DNA from 4 places in the Alteromonas sp. ABH2_165 genome. Region 1 is predicted to be linked to each of the others. Evidence: predicted binding sites of a transcription regulator. Region 1 holds the regulator's gene; each other region holds the start of a gene.
What was found. Region 1 encodes sigma-54, which starts transcription at its own class of promoters, with help from an activator protein. Its sites were predicted from a motif close to GTTGGCACGNNNNTNGNNT; they were not measured.

Region 1 (5,928 bases):
TCAACCTGTTGATATCCGCGGTGTTCAGACCATCATCAAAAGCAATGGTTTTAATGCAAACCTGCGTACCCAACAATATGAGTTGATAGATCATGTTCAAACGATTTATTCCCCTGGCAGCTAGCCTGATAACAACGATCTCTGTTGCTGTAATGCCCACAGTAGCCTTGGCCGACAACACAGATTTCGACAAGCCAATTAAAGTTGATGCGAAGTCGCAGTTCATTGACGGCAAGAAGAAAACATCTACCTTTAAAGAAGACGTGAAGATTACCCAGGGTTCGTTGGTGATTACCGCCGATGAAGTTCAGGTTATTGCTAGCGACGGTGACGGTAAAGAAGTGTTTGTGGCCTATGGCGAACCGGCCAGCTATTCACAAACCATGGACGATGGTGCACAGGTAAAAGCCAGCGCCAATGAAATTCGTTACGAAGTTGCCAGTAAGCTCATTTCCCTGCAAGGTCAGGCTCAAATTCAGCAAGATAGCAGCATGGTTCAAGGCGATAGCATTCGTTATGACATGGGCAAAGAGCAGCTTCTTGCCACCGGCGGTGACAGCTCGAGCAGTGGTCGTGTTACCACGGTATTTCAGCCAGAAACCGTAAAAGGGCTGTCTGAAGACGAAAAGAAAAGCGATGACAACGAAGGTGACAATCAGTAATGGCCACGTTAACCGCGAGCCATTTGGCTAAGTCGTACAAATCTCGTCAGGTTGTGCGCGATGTAAGCCTTTCTGTGTCTACCGGTCAAATTGTGGGTTTGTTGGGCCCCAATGGTGCGGGAAAAACCACCACCTTTTACATGATTGTAGGATTGGTGCCACTGGATAAAGGCAAAATTAATATCGACGAAAATGAGCTGACTCACGAGCCAATGCACGAGCGTGCACGTCGCGGCATTGGCTATTTGCCGCAGGAAGCATCGATATTCAGAAAGCTCACGGTACATGAAAATATCATGGCTATTTTGCAAACCCGTAAGGATTTAAAAAGCCATCAGCGTGAAGAAGAAGCCGACGCGCTACTTGATGAATTTAATATTAACCATATACGTAATAGTACAGGTATGAGTTTGTCGGGTGGTGAACGCCGCCGGGTTGAGATTGCCAGAGCCTTAGCAGCTAACCCACAATTTATTTTGCTTGATGAACCCTTTGCCGGAGTTGATCCAATTTCGGTTAATGATATAAAGAAGATCATTCAACATTTAAGAGACAGAGGTATAGGCATCCTGATTACCGATCACAACGTAAGGGAAACCCTTGATGTTTGTGAAGAAGCCTATATCGTCAGTCATGGAGAACTGATTGCTCAGGGCACCGCAGAACAGGTATTAAGTAATCAAAAAGTTCGAGATGTATACCTAGGTGAGCAATTCAGGCTATAGTTAAGTTATCGGGCATAACAAACCGCAATTTAAGAATAATAAATCGCCGTTTTAGCCAGATACTTTTTGCAGAGTTAATATAAGACGTAGATGAAACCATCTTTACAGCTAAAATTTAGTCAACAACTGACAATGACGCCGCAACTTCAGCAGGCGATCAAACTATTGCAGTTGTCGACGCTGGATTTACAACAGGAAATTCAGGAAGCACTGGATTCTAATCCGCTGCTGGAAGTGGACGACAGTTCAGACAACGATGTTGTTGAGAAGAATAATCTCGATAACGACGACAGCATGCCTGAATCTGCGTCAGCCTCGGAAAGCATGGATACCGGCGAAGCGCTGGAAAAAAATGACCTGCCCGATGAACTCCCTCTCGACAGCACCTGGGACGAATACATTTCTGCGTCTTCTGCGCCTGCCCCCGGTCCTGCCGGCGGTGATGACGAGCAAATATTCCAAGGTGAAACCACCGAAAATATTCAAGACCATCTGCTTTGGCAGATGCGCCTAACGCCTTTCTCAGACATCGACCGCGCTATCGCGCTGGCCATCATCGACTCGATTGATGAATCGGGTTACCTCACTGTTACCGTGGAAGACATTCTGCAAAGCGTGAACAGTGAAGACATGGAAGAGCCGGTAGAAGAAGATGAAGTGGAATGCGTACTCAAGCGCATCCAATTGTTCGACCCAATCGGTTCTGGCTCGCGTACACCGCAAGAATGTTTGTTGGTGCAATTAACGCAATACGCCCCCGATACCCCTTGGCTGGAAGAAGCCAGATTACTGTTAAGAGAGCACGCCGATTTACTTGGCAGCAAAGATTACCGTACGCTGATGCGGAAAACGCGCCTGAAAGAAGACCAGCTTCGTGAAGCTATGCGTCTACTGCAAACGCTGAATCCGCGTCCGGGTAGTGCACTTATCACTAAGGAACCAGAATACGTTATTCCAGACGTTTCTGTGGCGAAGAAAAACGGCCGTTGGGTAGTAGAACTCAACCCAGACAGCCTGCCGAAGTTAAGTGTTAACCAACAATACGCCGCAATGAGCCGTAAGGCCCGCAATAGCAGCGATTCACAATTTATTCGCTCTCATATGCAGGAAGCGAAATGGTTTATCAAGAGCCTTGAAAGCCGTAACGACACCCTGCTTAAAGTAGCGAACTGCATTGTTCAGCAACAAATGGGCTTTTTTGAGCATGGCCCTGAAATGATGAAACCAATGGTGCTGAACGATGTCGCAGAAATGGTAGATATGCATGAATCAACCATTTCCCGGGTTACCACCCAGAAGTACATGCATACGCCTCGAGGCATTTTTGAGTTGAAGTACTTCTTCTCAAGCCACGTGGCCACAGAGTCCGGTGGTGAGTGTTCATCCACAGCGATTCGCGCACTGATTAAAAAGCTGGTTGCGGCTGAAAAGCCAAGCAAACCGCTGAGCGACAGCAAGATTGCTTCGTTGTTGGCCGATCAAGGCATCATGGTTGCCCGGCGAACAATAGCAAAGTACCGGGAGTCCCTATCGATCCCGCCGTCTAACCAACGCAAAAGCCTCATTTAATGGGCTGCTCAAAATAAGGAAGACGAAATATGCAAATAAACCTTACTGGTCATCATGTTGAGATCACAGATTCTTTGCGTACCTATGTCGATACGAAATTCAGTAAACTAGAACGTCACTTCGACCACATATCGAATGTGCACGTAATTTTGAATGTCGAAAAACTTAATCAGAAAGCAGAAGCAACGGTTTTCCTCAGTGGCGCAGAGGTTTTTGCCTCTTCCGAAAATCAGGACATGTACGCAGCTATCGACAGCATGGTAGATAAGCTCGACCGGCAGGTTCTGAAACACAAGGAAAAGCTTAAAAAGCATTAATTGAATTCATGGATATACAAGCCATAGTTAGCCTGGATCGCACTGAATGTGCGGTCCAGTGCAATAGTAAAAAGCGCATTCTCGAAATCATCAGTGGGATTGCCGCTAAAAACAACGCAGATATCGATGAAGCCACGGTGTTAAGTGCTCTAATGGCACGTGAACGCATGGGCAGCACAGGTATTGGTAATGGTATCGCGCTTCCTCATGGTCGCCTTGCCGGACTCGAAAAAGTGATTGCCATTGTCGTAACCACTACGCCAGCCATTAATTTCGATGCCATAGACAATAAACCCGTCGATATTTTCTTCACCCTTTTGGTACCGCAGGAACAAACTGACGGTCACCTGCAAACGCTCGCCATGGTTGCTGGCAAGCTTAGCGATAAAGAGACAATAAAAAGTATCCGAAAAGCTGATACAAGTGATGATATTATTCGCGCATTACAGTAAGTTATTGTAAACGCCTGCGTTAACACGGTATTTCAGGAGAAAAACGTGAAGCTCATTATCATCAGTGGTCGTTCCGGTTCAGGGAAATCCGTCGCATTACGGGCGCTGGAAGACCTCGGTTACTATTGCGTAGATAACATCCCGGTTAATCTACTCCCTGCACTCACCCATACCGTCGCCGACGAGTACGAGCAGGTTGCAGTGAGCATTGATGTTCGTAACCTGCCTAAAGATCCTGCCGAACTGGTGGAAATTCTCGATTACTTGCCAGAATCCTGGACCGTTACCATCGTGTATATCGATGCGGGCGACGACATGCTGCTGAAACGCTTCAGCGAAACCCGTCGTTTGCACCCGTTGGCACGTTTGAATAAATCGTTGTCGGATGCCATTCAAACAGAAAAAGAGCTGCTGGCCCCTATTGCTGAGCGTGCCGACCTCAATATTGATACCGACTCACTCAGTATTCACCAGCTCGCTGAACTCATCCGTGAGCGTATTCTTGGAAAAAAAAGCTCCCGACTCGTACTGGTGTTCGAATCGTTTGGCTTCAAACACGGTATTCCAAAAGATGCTGATTACGTGTTTGATGCCCGCTTCCTTCCCAATCCACACTGGGAGCCAGACTTAAAACATCTTACTGGCCTTGATGCGCCTGTGCAGGTATTCTTAAGCTCTCAGCCCATCGTGACGAAGTTTATCTGGCAAATCCAGAACCTAATCACTACCTGGTTGCCTCACCTCGAGCGCAATAATCGCAGTTATGTTACCGTTGCCATTGGCTGTACCGGTGGTCAGCATCGTTCTGTTTACGTAGCAGAATCGCTGGCAAAGAACTTCCGTGAAAACCACCCTGATGTACAAATCAGGCACCGTGAGCAAAGTAAGTAATGCGTGTAGAGAAATCACTGACAATTGTAAACAAACTCGGTTTGCATGCCCGAGCGGCAACCCAATTGGTTCAGTTGGCCAATCAGTTTGATGCTGAAGTCACCTTGCACAAAGGTGACAAACAGGCCAATGCCAATAGCGTGTTGGGATTAATGATGATGGAAAGCCATCAAGGCGAACAGGTAGTCGTGGTGTCTGAAGGGCCAGACGCAGAAGCAGCAATGGATGCTGTAGAAGCGCTAATTGCCGGTAGGTTTAACGAAGACGAGTGATCGCACACTCACAACAAATGGAATTGAACGTGTCTGTTAGAAGTGTTACCCAGCTGCTGTTCAGCATGCTGGCCATATTAGTTTGTACTCCCCAAATCAATGCCGCTGAAGACAATGCCCCTACCCTGGGGATCAGTGCGGCACATTGGCCGCCTTATATTTACCACCAGAATGATGTGCTTACCGGCGAAGATTACGAACTGTTAAAACAGATACTCGCCCACATGCACTACGAATTACAAAGCTATCCGCTCCCTGAAAGACGGGTTGGTGAACAAATTGCCCGGGGTGGCATTGATATCGTAGTCGGCGCCGCGCGTAACGAAGACAGACAACGTAATAACCTGTTCTCGATACCGTATCGCGCTGAGTTTATCGGCTTCGCGTATATTCCCGAGCGCGCAGGCGAGTTTGCGGGAAAAACACTGTTTCAACTGTTAAGCGAAGGGCGCACGCTGGCACTCAATACCAGCGGCTGGTATGGCAGTGAGTTTGAAGAGAAAATCGCTTCACGCTTTCCCAATCAGCTTATCCATTTGGAAAATGTAAAGCGAAGACTGGCTTTTCTTAAGCGTGAACGTGTGGATTTGATTCTGGATGACACGGCAGTATTACAGTTTACCGCCGACTCAAATGATATTGCATTAACGCTAGGTAACGCGATTATCCAAAAGCAAAACGTTCATTTCATGTTCAGTAAATACAGCGTGTCACCCGAGTTTGTCAGCCAATTCAATGAGGTGCTGCAGAGTTACCTCAATGAACGACCAACGAGCCACACGCTGTTTAAATAACAGCCAACTGGCCGTTTATTCTGTATTTATATGGTTTTATCATACTCTGACACGATGACAGCATAAGCGGGCTGCGGTATGCTAAGCGCCAATCTCCCTGTTTGTTTCTCAAAGGATTTCCGTGGCAGAAGCACTCGAAAGCAAATCACCACAAAGCCAGTTAAGGGCGCTTAATGCAGCGTTGACCGACGGCCGTTTCGTGTCGGTGCGCAAGATGCTTCACGAGCTGCCAGCCAGTGATGTAGC
Region 2 (5,928 bases), on a different contig from region 1:
GATTTTGAGCGTATTCTGGGCGATGACTTCTTCGCCAAAATTAACAGTTTTACGCCCATGCAAACCGATGTAACCAATCTGGAAGCTGGCCTCACCGCTTACCTCGATAAACTCGAATCGTTAGGCGGACTGGATATTTTCTTTATTGGTCATGGTCCGGAAGACAACGCAGCCTCTCACCTCGCCTATATAAAGCCCGGCTCCGGTGCAAAAGCTGAACATATGGCTGGTCTTATTCCCATTTCCAGCAGCATTTTGGAACACCACATCAGCAAGTTTAAAGCCGGAGGCAGCAACATCAGTGAGGCCGATGAACAAGAGTGTCGCGCGGCTGGTTTTATCCTTACCCTGGGCCCCGCAGCAATTCTCTCGGCAAAAAAGGTTGTGCAATCAGTGGTCGATGCGTCTACTGCACCGGCCAAGATACAAACCTATGCTAATGTTATGAATTCACCACTCAGCACCGACATTGAAATGGCAAAACAACAGTTAGATGCAAATCCCGGCCTGTGGATTCGTCTGCATTCAAATAAAAAATCCTTTGTGCTGCAAGATGTTATGAGTGACGTTGTCGCATAACCACGAGGATTATTTTTCACCTTCACTAAACATCGGGCCGCAATCAGCGTATCTTAAACGCTGAATAGATTTGGAGATTGCTATGTGCGGCTTTATTCAACGAGAACCGAAATCCACGGGTTTGCAGGAAGTGTTATCTGAGGCAGGTTTAACTGAAACCTTGCCTCTTTTCGCTGCAGAAAATGAGAACGTGATTAACTTTTACCCGGCTTATGGAAAAGATCCTTCACGAAAAATCTCGAATCTCATCGTGAGTCCCCAAACAAGCATTGATGCGACCTGGTGGTTCGATGCCAAACCCTACGGTGACAGCCTGTTATTAGGCGACCGCACAACGTTCAACGCCAGAAACCTCGACAGTCCATTTTGGAAACATGCTATACAATCACGCCGCGCTATCGTTGCCGCTACGGCTGTGGGCGAGTCGAATCCGGTAGGTAAAGGCAAAGCGCATTACCTGATGAAAGCGCGGCGGGGGCTGCTCATCGGCGCCGTTTACCGTATTTTTGACAATGGCTGCGCTGTTTGTTCAGTGATCACCCGCCCGCCCCAGCCTGGGTTCAGCCAGTTCCACGAAAAGTCCATCCCGTGCTTTTTGCCAACAGATCCCCAGGTTATCGATGCCTGGCTAAGCGGCGAACAAAACGACCCTTTGGTAAATGAGATCCTTGCAAACCCGCGGCTTTACGATGATCTTTGTGTCACTCCAGTGAAAAGCTTCAAAAGTGCAGAGGCTAAAGGCCCTGACATCTGGTTACACGCTAGCGCTCCATAACCGATATAAACGGAATATCGCTTAGGAGCATATTGCTGCTGACATTTAAATTCGCTAGTAAATCAATTGGATAAGCAGCTATCCACTGGCGCTTTCCCACCCTCAATAAAAACTTCACTTTACACCGCCAAAATACTGTATATATTTACACATACTGTATAAACATACTGCGGTGAAAAAATGCTGGTCAATTTATCGATTAAAAACTTCGCTGTTGTAAAACAATTGTCCGTAAACTTTGAAGCGGGAATGACGGCCGTTACCGGTGAAACTGGTGCGGGTAAATCTATTGCGATAGATGCGCTCAGCCTTTGTTTAGGTGAGCGAGCAGATGCCGGTGCGGTGAGAAAAGAAGCCACCAAGGCTGAAATTGTCGCCCACTTCAATTTAAGTGGCCACAAAGCCGCACTCGCCTGGCTTGACGAGCAAGAGTTAGTCGATGACGAAGACGACAGTTGCTTCGTGCGTCGCGTTATTTCTCGTGAAGGCCGCTCTAAAGCGTTCATTAACGGTACACCAGTTTCACTTCAGCAATTAAAACAGTTTGGTCAGTACCTCATTGCTATTCATGGACAGAATACGCATTTACAGCTGCTTAAAGATGACTATCAGCGAAAACTTGTGGATCAGTATGCCGCACACCCAGCCTTATTAAACAGCGTTGCGGAACACTACCGTAGCTGGAAGAGTAAACAGGCAGAGCTAAAGGCGCTGGAAACACAGGCGCAGCAACGCGCAGACCGCCAGCAATTATTGGCTTATCAGGTTAAAGAACTGGATGAGTTTGCCATTGAAGAAGGCGAGTTTATCGAGCTTGAAACAGAGCATAAGCGTTTAAGCAATGGGCAAACGCTTTTGGAACAAGCTCAAACCAGTTTTTATAACCTGTATGAGAATGATGAAGGCAATGCGCTATCTATCATCCAAAACGGCCTGGATCGACTCAGTGAGTTGGAAGAGCATGACAGCGCACTTACCCCCATCATTGCGTTGCTCAACGATGCCTCAATTCAGGTGGAGGAAGCCGCTCGAGAATTGCGCGGCTATTGTGATGGTCTGGAAATAGATCCCTTACGCCTGCAACAAGTTGAATCTCGATACAGCAAAGCGATGGAACTGGCACGGAAACATGCAGTAATGCCAGAAGAACTGTTTTCACATCATCAAAACTTAGCGGCAGAATTTGCTGAACTGGAAGGTGATGAGAGTAGGTTGGAAGATCTACAACAAGAAGTTGTAGAAGCGAGAAACCAGTATATAAAAGCGTGTGAAGCCTTATCGGCCTCCCGGCAGAAGGCTGCAGCTAAGCTTGCCACCGCCATTGAAGGTCAAATCCGCCAGATGAATATGCAGCATGCATGTATGCAAATAGGCGTTGAATACGATGAGAACAAAACGCCCACAAGTCATGGGCTGGACGACGTAATCATTCGCGTTTCAACCAATGCTGGGCAGCCCGCCGATCAACTGGAAAAAGTGGTTTCCGGTGGTGAGCTTTCTCGAATTGGATTAGCGATACAAGTGCTCACCAGCGATAAAAACGCAACGCCAACAATGATATTTGACGAAGTAGATACCGGTATCAGCGGGCCGACGGCGGCGATTGTAGGCAGCCTGCTACGCAAACTCGGCAAAGTGAGTCAGGTAATGTGCGTAACACACTTACCTCAAGTTGCCGCGCAGGCCCATAATCAGTTGTTTGTTACCAAGTTCAGCGATGGCACAACCACAGAAACACAAATGTTGCCATTAACCCGTCAAAACCGTATTGATGAACTGGCAAGATTGCTCGCAGGCGATAAAGTGACAGATTCTGCCTTAGCAAATGCAAAAGAGCTGTTGGAAAGTGCCGAATCGAACTAATAAGCGGTTGATTGGTCATAGGTGATTGGGTAGCATGCTGACGCACATTATTTTGTGATAGCCTGCACCTGGGCATATCCTGTTAGGAAAATAATGTCCGTCACTATAATCAAAGCATAACTGGACACGCTAACGCATGAAGTTGTATCAAATCGCTATTTTGTTAACCGCTGTATTTTTCTCTACTGCCTGCTCAAACTGGATCTATCGTATTGATGTTCCGCAAGGCAACTTCCTTGATGAAAGAGATGTACAAAAGCTGCGTGTAGGCATGACCAAAGAGCAGGTTATTTATGTACTCGGGCATCCCGTAGTACAAGACTCATTTAATAAAAGCACCTGGTACTATGTCTATGATATGAAGCGTGGCATGGAAAAGCGCGGTGAAGATTTCCAGAAGCAACTTGTGCTTAGTTTCAACGACAACAAGCTAGCCACTGCCGAAGGTGACTTCGAACTGTCAGAAGACTTTAATACTCCGCTCGATCAATAAGCATTTTTAGTCCGGAACACTAATAAATAGTATTCCGGACTAACTCCCTCTTCCCTCCACTCCCACATACACTCCCAACCAATTGATTACAAAGTGGTTTTCTAGTTGGCCCCGTAATTGCTCTTATTGTTCTGTACGTTAAGATAATTTTACCGTTGCCTCAAAATAGGTCGCCACGGTGTATACCTCGAAAATGGAAGAATAAAATGCTAAACCGGAAATCCTCTTTACTTGCTGTTTCTCTTGTTGGCGCATTAGCCCTGTCAGGTTGTGTTATTAATGTCGGCGGCAATGGCGATTACCACGATGGTGGAGACGTTAGCAGTATTATGGGCTCTGTCACTATCGATCCTGGCCGTCATGCGGGTGATGTTTCTTCGGTAAACGGTGATGTACGGCTAAAAGAATTTGCTGTTGCTAACGATGTGAGTACAGTGAATGGCTCGATAGTGCTCGATAATAACGTTGCCGTTAACAGCGCAACAACGGTAAATGGCGATATTACAGCTGGAGAGAATTTGAATGCATTTGGCTCACTGGAAACGGTGAATGGCACAATCACCTTATCATCGGGCAGCATGGTAGAAGGCAATATTGAAACCGTGAATGGCGATATTGCACTGCCTGATACAGAAGTGAAAGGTGATCTAACCACGCTCAACGGCACCATTAAGCTTGTCGGTTCCACCCGCGTTTACGGTGATATCGTGTTTGAGGGATCGGAAGACGGATGGAGCACGCCAGAACGCAATTGGCCAGTTTTGATAATTGAAGAAAACGCCACAGTTGATGGCAATATTATTCTTGAACGCGCGGTGAAGCTGGAATTGGCGGATAAGTCTCTGGAAAGTAAAGTTATCCGCCGCAATCGTTCTTAATCACTATTCAGCGTAACATCAAGCCAAACCAACCGATGATCGGAGCTCGCTTCTCTGTCTTTAACCAGACGGAATAGCGGGCTTTCTTTTGATGGCCAGAAAACACCATTGCCTTGCACTGAAAAGCCGAAACGCGACGGCAACACATAATCAGCCCGTGCTCCCCAATAAGCGGTAAAACGATTACTGAATGCCTCCGGACTGCTTTCATCACCACCCTGACTCAGCGGTATTACATCGTTATTGACCAGTGGGTGTTCTGTTAATTGTTCTATCACGCCAGGCCGCCACTTCTCACCTTTGTCTGCTGCATTAAAATCGCCCACCAGCACAAAGCGGCTGTTTCGAGCCAACGACACAGCATGGCCGTTATCATCATAAATATATTCGCCGCCGTCTGGTGTGAGGTAATCCGCCATCAATCGAATTTCATCATGATTACGCTTGCCGTTACGATCCTCGGGTCCATCAAAGGTTGGCGGCGTGGGATGCATCGCCAAAACGTGCACTATTTTGCCATCTACATTTACTGGCACATCCCAATGCGACTTTGAACTCAAGCGCAGCGCGGCCCACGCTTCAGCGCTATACCAGGTTTCGCCGCTCTCGGGAATAACGGGCTGTTGCGCGCCCGGCATGTCTTTCCATTTAAACAATTGCAGGCTGCGCACTTGATCATCCAGGATGGGGTATTTCGACAAAACGACCATGCCGTATTGACCAGGATATAATCCAAATCCCCAGGCGTCTCCCCCTTTACCACTGGCGTGACCATCACGATCGAGATCAAAGGGTGACGGCTCGCCCGTATTGACCGGTGCGAGATACACATAGGGATAATCGATTGCAGCTTGCCCATGTTGACTGACGTTCAGATAATGCGTAATGAACGCATTAACGCCAGCCTGTTTGTCGGCAATGTAATCAAACTCATTTAAAAGCAGAATATCTGGCGCAGTTCGCTGTATGATTTCAGCAATGTTTTTTACTTGCTGATTGTCGCCATCAGCCAAAACTGTTTTCAGTACATTAAGACCCGGCTCCATGCCCAATTTAGGATAGTTGGTCGACTCCATGCTGACATTAAACGTGGCAACCCTCACCGTGTGATCACGGGGTTCAGCAGCGGTTTTTTCGGTGCTATTCAATAAACTTCTCACTTGATCAACGGGTAATGCTTTAGCCGTACCATGGTAGCCTTCAACATTTTCTGCCATCAATAAACTGTTGTAAATGGCCTCTTCTGTAGACTCAATGACCGCCTCAAATAAGGGTGAAACCGCATTATTAGCTAACACCGTATTGATGTGAGAAGAGGCTGCTTCACTGCGACGGTTTTC
Region 3 (5,928 bases), on a different contig from region 1:
ACACTGGGTCCACCAACGCTTTTACCAATGCATCTGCTGTTCCCGCCATCAGCATCATGAACAGCAACAGTGAAGACATATAGGCAAAGGCACCAAAGCCGAAATGGAGGCGATTAGTGGTTTTCAAGCCGTTGGTGCGCAGCAGCCCGAGATGCTGAATATTACCCTGCACCCAACGGCGGTCACGAATCGCGTAATCCACCATATTGCCTGGCACCTCTTCGTAGGAGCCGTCGGTGTCTGTGATGAGATAGCACTCCCAACCCGCACGCCGTAGCAACGCAGCTTCCACAAAGTCATGGCTTAGAATATCGCCACCAAATGGCGCACGGCCTTCCAGTGTGGGCAATCCGCAATGCTGCATAAACGGCTTCACTCTGATAATGGCATTATGGCCCCAGTAATTGGCACTGTCGCTCTGCCAGAACGAAAGACCCGTGGCCAGCATAGGACTATAAAGATGAGCAGCAAACTGCACGAAGCGACCAAAAAATGTATCCTGACGCACCGGCATCGGAATGGTTTGGATAAGCGCAGCTTCGGGATTCGCCTCAATGCGGCGTGTCATATCCAGCACCCGGTGTGCGGACATGACGCTGTCGGCATCAAGCACCAGCATAGACTCATACTGCCCACCCCAGCGTACGCAGAAATCGTGAATATTACCGACCTTGCGACCCCAATTGTCTTCACGGCGACGATAAAAAACTTTATCGCCATGTTCACCAAGGCGACCCACTAAACGCTTCCAGGCTCTAAGTTCAGCTTCTGCTTTTGCTTCATCCTGCGTATCGCTAAGCATGTAGAAATCGTAGTTATCAGCGTATTCGGTGTTAAGGATCGCGTTCACGCAAGCTTCAAAACCTACGATGATGCGGTCGGTATCTTCGTTGTAAACTGGCATTACAATGGCGTGGCGTTGAGTAATTGGCGTGTTCACATCGGCGGTAGGAAGCTCGCGGCGCAATGATATGGGGTCGATGTGGAATAGCTTTAGTAAGAAACCAATTACCGATGTCCAGAATGACCAGGTGAGCCATAAAAACAACACCATTGCCAAACCTAATTGCACCATTTCAAGTTCAGTGAATCGATTAGGGCGGAAAATCTCGAACATGCTATAGCCGGTGAGGGCCGTAGAAACGATAGTCAGGAATCCCATTAACAGAAGTCGCCAGCGGCGACCTCGAACATTTAATTTACTTGCTTCGGCGACATCCTTTTCGGCTACCGCGTTATCAGCCTTACTGTTGGATTGGCTCATACACATAGCTCCATATTTCACTCATTTGTGTTTCGTTGTGATTCAGAAACATCCGCATATCCACTACGGCTTCTCCTTCAGGGATCACCAGGAACGTCACACGAAGGCTTTTGCCACCGTCCACTTCATAAACACGGGCCTGATCAACGCTGGCATTGGTGGCATCGAGAATTAGATTTACGTCGTCAGGTTTTAGGTTCATGCCTTTTGGCACTTCGAAGTCCACAACAAAGCGGCGAACATTACGCTCTTCAGTGGTCTCGAATCCAGGTAAGGTACTGATCCCCTGACGGGTTCTTTCTACGGTTGCAACGCCGTAACGCATTGGCTTTTTCTCAACCGTTTTTAGTTCATATTCGAAATAACGACTTTGGCCAGCCAGGAAAGGTTCAACGGGCACCCAGTAAGCCACAATATTATCGTGCACTTCAGAATCGGTAGGAATTTCAACAATTTCCAGCTTACCCTCATTGAAACCTGCTTTCGGTGTTACCCACAGACTCGGACGAAGGTGATAATTGGCTTCAGCATCCAGATAGTTAGAGAAGTCGGTATCTCGCTGCAACATACCAAAGCCTTTGGGGGAAATGTCACTCAGGGACGTGATCTGCAATTTGGTTGGGTTGGTAAGCGGACGCCAAATCAATTCGCCCTTACTGTTTAGCATTTGTACGCCGTCACTGTCGTGCACTTCCGGGCGATAATCATCGCGACGGATTTGTGAGTTTTCACCGTACAAAAACATGCTGGTAAAGGGAGCGACACCAAGCTTATCAACGTCTTCACGAGCGAAGATCCAGCTTTTCACCTTCATGGTGGTGTCGGTACCCGGCATAATTTCAAAGCTATACGCACCGGCAACAGAAGGGCTTTCTAAACGGGCATAAATCTTTATTGGCTGACCTTCCTGAGGCTCTATCAACCAAAATTTAGTGAAGTGGGGAAACTCTTCGCCTTCAGGCATGGCCGTATCAATTGCCAGGCCACGTGCAGAAATACCGTAAACCTGATTTTTACCTACCAGGCGAAAATAGGAGGCACCCAGAAACACTGCAAATTCATCTTTGTATTTCTGATTTTTTATTGGGTAATGAAGACGAAATCCGGCATAACCGGATTTTTCATCAGTAAGGCCAGCCAGAGGTTCGGCATTTTTTTCGTAGATAAAACTTTCGCTTTCGAACGGTACCAGGTTCTCACTGTTGTCCGACGCGATGGTCACCACACTGACAGGCTGCTGATACAGAAAGCCAGGGTGGAAGAACTGTACTTCGTAGTCGTTTTCACCTGCCCACAATGCTTTTTCTGGGTTAAAGCGAATTTGACGATAGGTTTCATAGTCGATGTTTTTAAGTTCATCTGCCAGACCATGGTCATTGACCACATAATCGCGACCGGCATTTTTCTGTGCAGCATCGATAACGCGATTCAATATAGGTTTGCCCGCAGGAAGATTCTTATCTGATACTTCGTCTGCCAGACTAAGCGTGCTAAAGCCCACACAAATGCAGTAAATAAAAGCGCGCATGACGGCTGGGCTGATAGAAAAGAAAGAGCAAAAAGATGCCAGTGAAGGTGTCGTAATTTCCGTGTTATTGGCTAACTGTAATTGCGGCAGCATGATTTACTGACTCCGATAAATTATGATAACTGTGCGTTACGATTTGTTTTTTGTTGCACAGGGTTTTGCAAGAGGTGTTCCAGCTTAAAAACACGCTTAAATTTTTAATTTCCAAATACAAATCAAATATTTACCATTCCCCACCCAATCAGAGAGTAAATATCAAACAGCAACAATTACAAGGCAGTGAGTAAATCAGGGAGAACTGTCTGTACCCACCGACACTTTTTTGTATAACAGGTGTTCAGTCATGGCTTTTTTGTATACAGGCACAACTTCTCAGTGTTTGTTAGAAGATGAGACGATAAGAGATTTAGCTATTTAAAATCAGCGCTTTATACACAGGAATGGTAATAAAACCCTTTTACCAATATACGAAATGGCAAGATGATTGCTCTGCAGTCGCAGTTAAATGATTTTCTTCCAAGCATAGATAAGGAGTCTCTTTATGCGTTTTACCAAATCATTACTGACTGTTGTTGCTCTTTCAGGCCTCTCTTCGGCGGCAATGGCAGGATCACCAAACTGGCGCTTTGTTGAAGGTGGCTATACCAACGCAGATGTGGGTGCTGGCGATTTTGACGGCGTAGATGTGGGCGGGGTTTACCTGCTCGAAAACAACATTTACGTTACCGGTGAGCACAAAATGTTAGACGACAATGGCACCGACCTGGATATGACAACGGTGGGTCTGGGTTACCGCATGCCACTGGATTCATCCACCGATGCCTATTTCGGCGCGAACTTCGAGCGAGTAGATCTGGAAAACTATGATGAGAATGGCTACAGCGTACACGCTGGTTTGCGTTCCATGGTTACCGAGCAAGTAGAGTTATTGGGCCAAATTGGCTACTACGATGTGGATACCGGAGATGTAACAGTAAAAGTAGGCGCGAACTATTACTTCACACCACGCTGGGCTGTGGGCGCCAGCTTCGAGAAGATTGACGATCTTGATATCACGCAGCTAAACGCGCGCTACACTTTCTAAAATCCCTGCAATTTTGAAGTAGACCCGATAGGTCAAAGCCTGGCTCAGATGCCCAACCCATCTGGCTGGGCTTTTTTCATTCTTCGCATGAATATCAATACACTATAAATAAATAAGCCCGCTCCGATAGTGGCTGAAATATCCAAGTAATCGAAGGTTCGTTCACTGATATAAATTTGTAGAAGTTCGTAACCTAAAAGCCCTAACGTAGAGGCTAGGATTGTTTTCCCATACTCCCTAGAAAAGAGAAATGCATTGAGGTTCGTAACAACAATCACGGCAAGAAAGCTTGGCGCGCAATCCAGCAATAAAGATGAAAACTGCGCCCGCAAGCCTGCAATTTCACCGCAAACCTGATAAGCGAAAAAAGCGAGAATAAGAAATAGAAATTTCGATGAAATGTTGCTTATAAACGAGGGCCAAAGCCCTCGTAACCAATAACAAAGCTCCATCGCTACTCAGTGATCTCTCGAATGAAACGCTCGAGCTTTCGCTTCCAATAATCAATAGATGTGCTAGCAGCCTCTTTACTATTCTCAAGATATTTATCGATACCTTCTTTGCCACCGGCCGCGTCGTAAATATAAGCACCGATCAGCCTCAGGCCGATAGCCTGAATAGTTCCGCCAGACACACGATTTACATCTTCATTTTGAAGTAATTCCATATTAGTTCTCTTAACTTTCCTTAGTCTAAAATCCTAAGCATATAATCTACACGCTTTAGGTCCGTTCATCGCACATCTATACGAGAATAGAAAAGATAACTAACAGCAGAGCCAAAGAAAACTGTACTGGTGTTCGGATGTTTCCAAGTCTTAAAGCGATTCCTCTTCACCAGCCTGGTATTCATCTTTGGGGCGAATATTTACCGAGTCATGCAGTTCTGAGTACACCAATACCGCTTCACCGCTTTTCAGGGAGTGTAAAACCTGATCAACTTTTTCATCAAAGGAGGCTTCTACTTCGCCGTAGTCGGTGCCTTCGCGCAGTACGAAAGATTCAACAATATTGCGGAGCGTGTCTGGGGCTAGCTCGGTGATGGGAATAATCATTCTTACCTCAATGTGTTGGCAGATATTGGCTGAACCACTCGGCAGCCCGTTGTTGTAACCACACTGTGGGCTTTAACAGACCACCTTGCATAAATCCCACGTGACCACCAAAGTCACTGAGTTCAAGGGTTACGGCTCGTGCCAAATCGCTGGCATCCGGCACCACTGACGGACTCATAAACGGGTCATCCAGGCTATGAAGAATAAGGGTTGGGCACTGAATCGCACCAAGAAACGGCAATGCGCTACATTTTTCATAGTAGTCAGTCGCATCAGCAAAACCATGCAGGGGTGCTGTGACTTTTTCGTCGAACTCCTGGAACGAAGATAACTGGGATGCCTGCTCAACCGATACGTTTATCAGGCCCCGGTAGTCCATACGCTGCATTTTCTTAATCAGCGTGGACTTCATACTTTTTAGCAAATAATTTTGATAAACACGGGAGAAGCCGGTGGCAATACTTTGGCTGCAATCGGCCAGTTTCATTGGCGCAGACACCGCAATAGCGGCTTGCAGCCATTTCTGTGCGGGGTTTTCGCCAAGTAACTTAAGCAGCATATTGCCGCCCAATGAAAAGCCAATGCCGACTTTAGGCAGTTGAGGAAAGCGCTTTTCCAGCCAGTCGAGAAAAAATACCGGGTCGCTGGTTTCGCCAGAATGATAGGCTCTGGGCTGACGGTTAATTTCGCCACTGCAACTGCGAAAATGCATCATGACGCACTGCCAGCCTTGCTGACTAAGCACGGCCATCATGTCGTTAGCATAGTGCGAACGTATGCTGCCTTCTAAGCCATGAAACATGACGACGACACCTTTTAAAGAAAAGGGTTGTGGTCCCCAAGCAAGATCGAGAAAGTCATCATCAGGAGTGGCAATACGCTCCCATTTAACCGACAACGGTAAACGTTTTTGTAAGAAACGTGGCCAAATAGTCTGTACATGACGATTGCGCGCCCAACGAGCCGGAGTGAAATCACTGCGACGTACAATGCCATGA
Region 4 (5,928 bases), on a different contig from region 1:
TGTCTGCCTGGCGATGCTGACTTGCATGGCGATGCTGTCAGTGCTTCAATGCTGCCGAATATTCGCGTTCTTCTAAATGAACAATCCGGATAAGCCTCAGACTTTAGATAAAAATAAGGTCGCATAGTATAAACAAATGCATCGTAAAGCCCAATGACAAAAAACGAAATCCCTGGCCAACTGAACAATTCTCTGCCACCTGTGTACATTGGCGTACCGCAGTGGCAACACCAACGCTGGCCCACAGATTGGTTTAACGACACCAGTGCCAGAAAAAACATGCTTGAGTACTATGCAAAACAAATGAATTCGGTAGAAGGGAATACCACTTTTTATTCTCTGCCGTCACAGGAAACCGTGCAGCGCTGGATTGAACTGACACCGGCTAATTTTCGCTTTAATTTTAAGGTACATCAGACCGTCACTCACGGCGGTGCGCTTGATCCTTTTCATCCGGATATCAAAAAACAGCTTGCCCTGCTCGCCCCGCTGAAAGAGAAACTGGGCATGCTGATGCTGCAGTTTCCTGCCAGGGTCGGCCCGCAATCTCTGCCTGCCATTGCAGAAATGCTGTCGCAGTTTCCTCAGGACTTAGCGATGGGTGTAGAAGTGCGCCATCCGGCGTTTTTCGAAAAGGGACAGGCAGAGCAGCAGTTTAACCGCCTGCTTATGGAAAGAAACGCAAACCGAGTAATCATGGATACCCGGGGATTATTTGCTAATCCGCCTCTTGATGAACTCACCGCAGAAGTGCAAAGAAAAAAACCGAAGTTACCGGTTAACGTGATTGCCACCGGCATGCAGCCTGTGGTCCGGTACGTTGGCGGAACGGATGATGAGGCGAACACATGTTGCATGCAGCCATGGATTGGCAAATGTCATCAGTGGAGACAGGAAGGCCGGACGCCCTATATGTTCTTTCACAGACCGGAAAACGGCGATGCGCCGTGGCTGGCGGCGGAATTTATTGATGCCTACAACGCCCGCTACCCTGAAAATGCCTTACCGACGCTGACGTTTCCGCCACCCGCTGCCGAGCAAACCTCGCTGTTCTGACGCGGCGCTTCTTGAGTTCAGAAAGGTAATTTAAACAGAAATAAGACACTCTGACGGGTTTCAGAGTGTCTTAGCAAGGGAGTATTTAGCGGAAATCTCCGGCGTCAAGTTCATGTTTTTTCATCAACTTGTGCATATCGGTGCGGTTGCGACCAGCCAGCTCAGCCGCGCGAGTCACATTACCGTCGGTCATTTTAAGCAGTTTGTGCAGATACTTCTGCTCAAATGCATCCCGCGCTTCGGTAAGGGTTGGCCAGCTCTGACGGGTCGCCGACAGTGCTTGCTGAACAAGGTGTAACGGAATAACCGGCGTCTGGGTTAACGCCACACACTGTTCAACCACGTTAACCAGTTGACGCACGTTACCCGGCCATTCAGATTTCACCATTAACTGCATGGCGTCGTCGGAAAACTGCGTCACGTTAACGCCATGACGCTGCCCACTTTGTTGCAACAAGGTGCGCGCCAACAGCGGAATATCTTCGCTACGTTCTTTCAACGATGGCAGCTTCAGATTCACAACATTCAGGCGATAGTACAAATCTTCCCGGAAGGTGCCCTCTTCCATCTCTTTGTGCAAATCTTTATGGGTGGCCGAGATAATACGTACATCAATATCCACATGCTTAGCGCTACCCACTGGGCGAATTTGACGTTCCTGCAGAGCACGCAATAATTTAACTTGCAGTGTCATCGGCATGTCACCAATTTCATCGAGGAACAGTGTGCCGCCATCCGCTTCGCGGAACAGACCCGGATTCGCATGTACGGCGCCGGTGAAAGCCCCTTTCGCATGGCCAAACAATTCCGACTCCAGCAGGTTTTCCGGCAGTGCGCCACAGTTAATCGCAATAAACGGTTTGTCGCGACGATTGCTGGCGCGGTGAATCGCATTTGCTAACAATTCTTTACCGGTACCGCTAGCACCACTGATCAGCACGCTCACTTCACGCTGTGCGATGCGGAATGCCTGATCCATCACGCTGGTCATTTCCGGCGCGCGGGTAATGATGGCTTTACACCAATCTTCAGGTTGTACTGAAAGCGATTGGCTCAGCGCCTTTTGCAGTAGTTTTCTTAATTCATCATGGTCAACAGGCTTTGGTAAGAAACCAAACACACCCCGTTGCGTGGCCGCAACCGCATCTGAGATGGTGCCGTGGGCCGTCATTAAAATCACTGGAATATCTTTTCGTACGCCCATTATTTCCTCGAACAGACTTAATCCATCGAGTCCGGGCATGCGCAGATCGGATAACACCACATCAAAATCTTCGCTGCGGATTTTACGCAAAGCGGCTTGGCCGTCTTCGACCGCAGTGACTTGATAGCCTTCACCTTCAAGTCGGATGGTTAGCAGGCGTAACAGACTCTTATCGTCATCAACGAGTAGCAATCGGGCATTGCGTTCTCCGGATTTATTCATCGTTGGGTACTCCTGTTTTTATCCATCAGCGTTGCTTCTACTTTGAGCAACTCATCCATCTTCTTTGTTTGCACTTCTAAATCTTCTTCAAGCATCTTTATTTGTTTTTCTTTGTCGGTATTCACTCTGTTTAGAATGACCAGTGCCGATTCCAACTCCAGCATTTCGCTGTTTGGCGCGTCGACAATGGTTTTCACCACAGCTTGCATTTCTGGCGTAAGTTGACTGACGACTTCCTCTAACCAGTGTTGAGCCCGCAGTCGAGACTGATACGGCGTGTCCGTGGGTAACGATAAAATGACTTTTTTAATTTTATCGTCAATGCCCTCGCCCAAATCAGCGATAGCTTGTTTACGTACAGGCCAGCGGGTGTTGTCAGCCTGAACCCATAAATTGACCCAATATAATAAGTCGCACTGATGTTCAAAATTGGCTGCGTCTTCGTCAACAAGACACAAGGAGTCGCTTTCCACGAGTTGTGGCGTTTGACTGTTGTCTTCAACCGGGATAACCGGCGCTGACTGATTCCCTTCTATTGCTGCGCACCCGCCTAACAAGACGACGATGGGCAACAATAATTTAATTCTCATTTACGTTTTTCCTTCTGCGGGATACTGACTCTGAAACACACATCAGCATAATCAACTTCAACAACAGCGACATCACCGTACATCAAGCGCGCGCAATCTGAGACGATAGACAGGCCGAGACCTGTTCCAATAACATTGTCATTTCTCGGATCGTCACCGCGGGTAAAGGGTTCAAATAATTTACCCACTTTTTCCTGCGGTATTTTTTTACCGCGGTTCGCCACGTCGAGCACGGCTACACAGTCCTGTTCATAAATATTGACTGAAATCGGCCTGCCAATAGCACCGTGGGCAACGGCGTTTGACACGAGGTTGTCGAGGATACGGCGGTAGAGTTCCTCGTCGACACTGACCGATTCAACACGTACATCCACCGTCACTTCTCTGTCTTGAAGCGCCAGTGCATAATCTTCTACACAATCACGTACGAGTTCGGCAGGATCGATACTGGTGAATTTAGGCTCGGCCTGTTGTAGCAAGAGGTTATAGTCAAGTAACTTTTCCACCAACGTATTCAAGCGCTGGGTACTGGAACTCAAAAGCGATAAAACTTCTGCCTGTTGGGGATTCAACTCCCCGACTACATTCTCAGATAGCAAGCTACAGCCTTCTTTAATACTTGCCAACGGGGTTTTTAACTCATGGGCCGCATGACGTAACAGCGCAGTGCGGATATGCTCAAGTTGTTGTAAACGTTCAGAAAGCCAGTGTAGATCTTTTTCCACACCAATAAGTTCAAACGGGGCTTTGGTTGAAAGAGGCGGCAACTCCCCCCGTTGGTGAGCGAGAATTTGAATGATCTGTTTCAGTTTGTTGACCGGCTTAACAATCAATTGGCTTCCTAACAGAATTAACAGTAATGACACCGATACCAACATGGCTGTAGACCAAGCTTGTTTGGCCTGCATGTTGGTCATGTCTTCACGTTGAATAGCCAGTCGAGCCTGAATGGATGCATCGACGTCTTTGCGCATAGCAATAACGCCATTACTTAACGATGCAAGATAGGCATTAAGTAATAGTTGATCGTTAATCGTGCGGAAATTTCGAAGTTGTTCGATTTGCTTAACTAATTGCTGACAGTTTTCGGAATTGTCGATGATGTCACACAAATCCTGCTGCGCTGAGGCAAACTGCGCAATGGCATTATCTGTCAAATCAGCCACGGTGGTGTTTTGTATGATGGCATATTGTCGAAGTGTACGCTCCAGGTCTGTCGCCGCACCTTCTAATTGCTGCATGAATCCCACTGCGGTAACCACGAACCGGGTTTCCGCCGTTGTCATACGGCTTACTTTTGCAAGGTCGCTTTGACTTTGCCACAACAGTGCAATGAGGGGAACCAAAGCCAGTATGAAACTGCCTAGGGTTAGTTGTCTGAGGGAACCAACTCGCAAAATTCGATCACTAAGTAAAATCCGGTTTTTCAGGATCGCACACCCCTATGATTGCCGCAATAGATGGCAACGCCAAAAACAGCGTAGCCATCGTAATTAAAACTTAGTTTGGCGTTTGCAAACTCACCAAAATCACTTCTTTACTACTTTCCAGTTCTTCCATGCTCAACAAACCATCACCGTTCTTGTCGATGCGACTGAACAAGCGCAATAATCGGGTGTCCGCTACGGCCTCTTTCAAGGAAATAGCGCCATCTTGGTCGTCATCTAAATCTGACAACATTGTTTCAACAGCATGGGCATCTGCCACGGCGACTGCCTGGATAGTGACGATGGTAAGTAGCAGCAAAAATAGTTTTTCAATACGTTTCATATCAGACCTCCTGTGCTCAAATATGCGTGAGCGGATGTATGGAAACGTAATCACTGCGTCAATACAGAAGCTCACCTAGCCATAAGTAAGCAGGAGTAATGCCAAACATTAAAATCAATTAAACATCAGAGACTTACAATAAGACCAATAAATAACAACATGTAGAGTGTTGCTAAATATCTACACACTGAAGATGGGATTTACTCAACGGAAGTTGTGTCATCCAAAAAATGGGAAAAGTTTTTCGGCAGTTCTATTAGTTTAGAAAGTGGAACAGGTTTGCTGAACAAAAAGCCCTGCACATGATCACAACCATGTTCATTGAGATAGCGCCACTGGCTTGGTTGCTCAATGCCCTCAGCACAGACGGTAAGCGCAAGGCGTTTTGCTAAATCAATGATCGACCCGGTTACCATTCGCGACCGATCTGAAGATTCTAATTCACAGATAAATTGTCTATCAATCTTTAATGTATCGATAGTGATTTGCGTGAGATAACTTAACGATGAATACCCGGTTCCGAAGTCGTCTAATGCAATGGCGCAGCCCATGTTACTCAAGCGTTTAAAAAACTTGTCAGCAGTATCAAAGTTTTCCAGGTAAGAGGATTCTGTCACCTCAAACTCGAAATATTCAGGGTGCACCTTATAGCGCTCGAACAATTCATAAATATCGTTGAATAGGTCGGTATGACGCAAATCGTGACCAGAAAGATTAATGGCAACTCTAAACTTATTGTCAACCAGCATCTGCAAATCAGGCAACTCCATGCAGACCCGCTCTATCATCCATTGCGTAATGGAAGAAATTCGTCCGCCCTGCTCTGCAATAGGAATAAATTCGCCAGGCATCACCATACCGTACTCTGGGTGCTCCCAGCGGATTAACGCTTCAAGACCTATGACCGCGCCATGCTTAGAGATTTTCGGCTGATAGTAAACGCGGAATTCATCATGACGAATCGCACTGTCGATACTGTTTGCCAGAGACATCTTGCGCTTATACGATTCCACCATATCAACGGTAAAGAGGGTATGGGTTCCCCGGCCTTTCGCTTTTGAGCGATACATGGCGAGATCGGCATTA

Region 2: ACXAFQ_RS03390 (DUF4097 family beta strand repeat-containing protein) is a predicted target of sigma-54. The motif match lies at 3,815-3,833, and genes of this name have one in related genera.
Region 3: ACXAFQ_RS05425 (OpgD/OpgG family glucan biosynthesis protein) is a predicted target of sigma-54. The motif match lies at 2,951-2,969, and genes of this name have one in related genera.
Region 4: ACXAFQ_RS02620 (EF-hand domain-containing protein) is a predicted target of sigma-54. The motif match lies at 4,930-4,948, and genes of this name have one in related genera.

What each region holds. Positions count from the first base shown of each region.
Region 1 covers NZ_JBSWWF010000006.1:272,154-278,081, reverse strand. The annotation lists gene lptC (LPS export ABC transporter periplasmic protein LptC) at 1-124, shown strand, start outside; gene lptA (lipopolysaccharide transport periplasmic protein LptA) at 93-662, shown strand; gene lptB (LPS export ABC transporter ATP-binding protein) at 662-1,387, shown strand; gene ACXAFQ_RS13630 (RNA polymerase factor sigma-54) at 1,478-2,956, shown strand; gene hpf (ribosome hibernation promoting factor) at 2,986-3,273, shown strand; gene ptsN (PTS IIA-like nitrogen regulatory protein PtsN) at 3,282-3,725, shown strand; gene rapZ (RNase adapter RapZ) at 3,771-4,616, shown strand; gene ACXAFQ_RS13610 (HPr family phosphocarrier protein) at 4,616-4,888, shown strand; gene ACXAFQ_RS13605 (substrate-binding periplasmic protein) at 4,918-5,682, shown strand; gene mgtE (magnesium transporter) at 5,804-5,928, shown strand, end outside.
Region 2 covers NZ_JBSWWF010000001.1:760,078-766,005, reverse strand. The annotation lists gene ACXAFQ_RS03410 (6-phosphogluconolactonase) at 1-579, shown strand, start outside; gene ACXAFQ_RS03405 (SOS response-associated peptidase family protein) at 662-1,354, shown strand; gene recN (DNA repair protein RecN) at 1,535-3,217, shown strand; gene ACXAFQ_RS03395 (outer membrane protein assembly factor BamE) at 3,354-3,710, shown strand; gene ACXAFQ_RS03390 (DUF4097 family beta strand repeat-containing protein) at 3,917-4,588, shown strand; gene ACXAFQ_RS03385 (endonuclease/exonuclease/phosphatase family protein) at 4,585-5,805, opposite strand; partial or broken gene ACXAFQ_RS03380 (P1 family peptidase) at 5,785-5,928, opposite strand, start outside.
Region 3 covers NZ_JBSWWF010000002.1:177,436-183,363, reverse strand. The annotation lists gene mdoH (glucans biosynthesis glucosyltransferase MdoH) at 1-1,270, opposite strand, end outside; gene ACXAFQ_RS05425 (OpgD/OpgG family glucan biosynthesis protein) at 1,245-2,885, opposite strand; gene ACXAFQ_RS05420 (outer membrane beta-barrel protein) at 3,334-3,876, shown strand; gene ACXAFQ_RS05415 (hypothetical protein) at 3,921-4,328, opposite strand; gene ACXAFQ_RS05410 (hypothetical protein) at 4,331-4,543, opposite strand; gene ACXAFQ_RS05405 (YheU family protein) at 4,694-4,930, opposite strand; gene ACXAFQ_RS05400 (hydrolase) at 4,938-5,928, opposite strand, start outside.
Region 4 covers NZ_JBSWWF010000001.1:608,777-614,704, reverse strand. The annotation lists gene ACXAFQ_RS02640 (DUF72 domain-containing protein) at 154-1,056, shown strand; gene ACXAFQ_RS02635 (sigma 54-interacting transcriptional regulator) at 1,142-2,482, opposite strand; gene ACXAFQ_RS02630 (hypothetical protein) at 2,479-3,072, opposite strand; gene ACXAFQ_RS02625 (sensor histidine kinase) at 3,069-4,472, opposite strand; gene ACXAFQ_RS02620 (EF-hand domain-containing protein) at 4,573-4,842, opposite strand; gene ACXAFQ_RS02615 (putative bifunctional diguanylate cyclase/phosphodiesterase) at 5,043-5,928, opposite strand, start outside.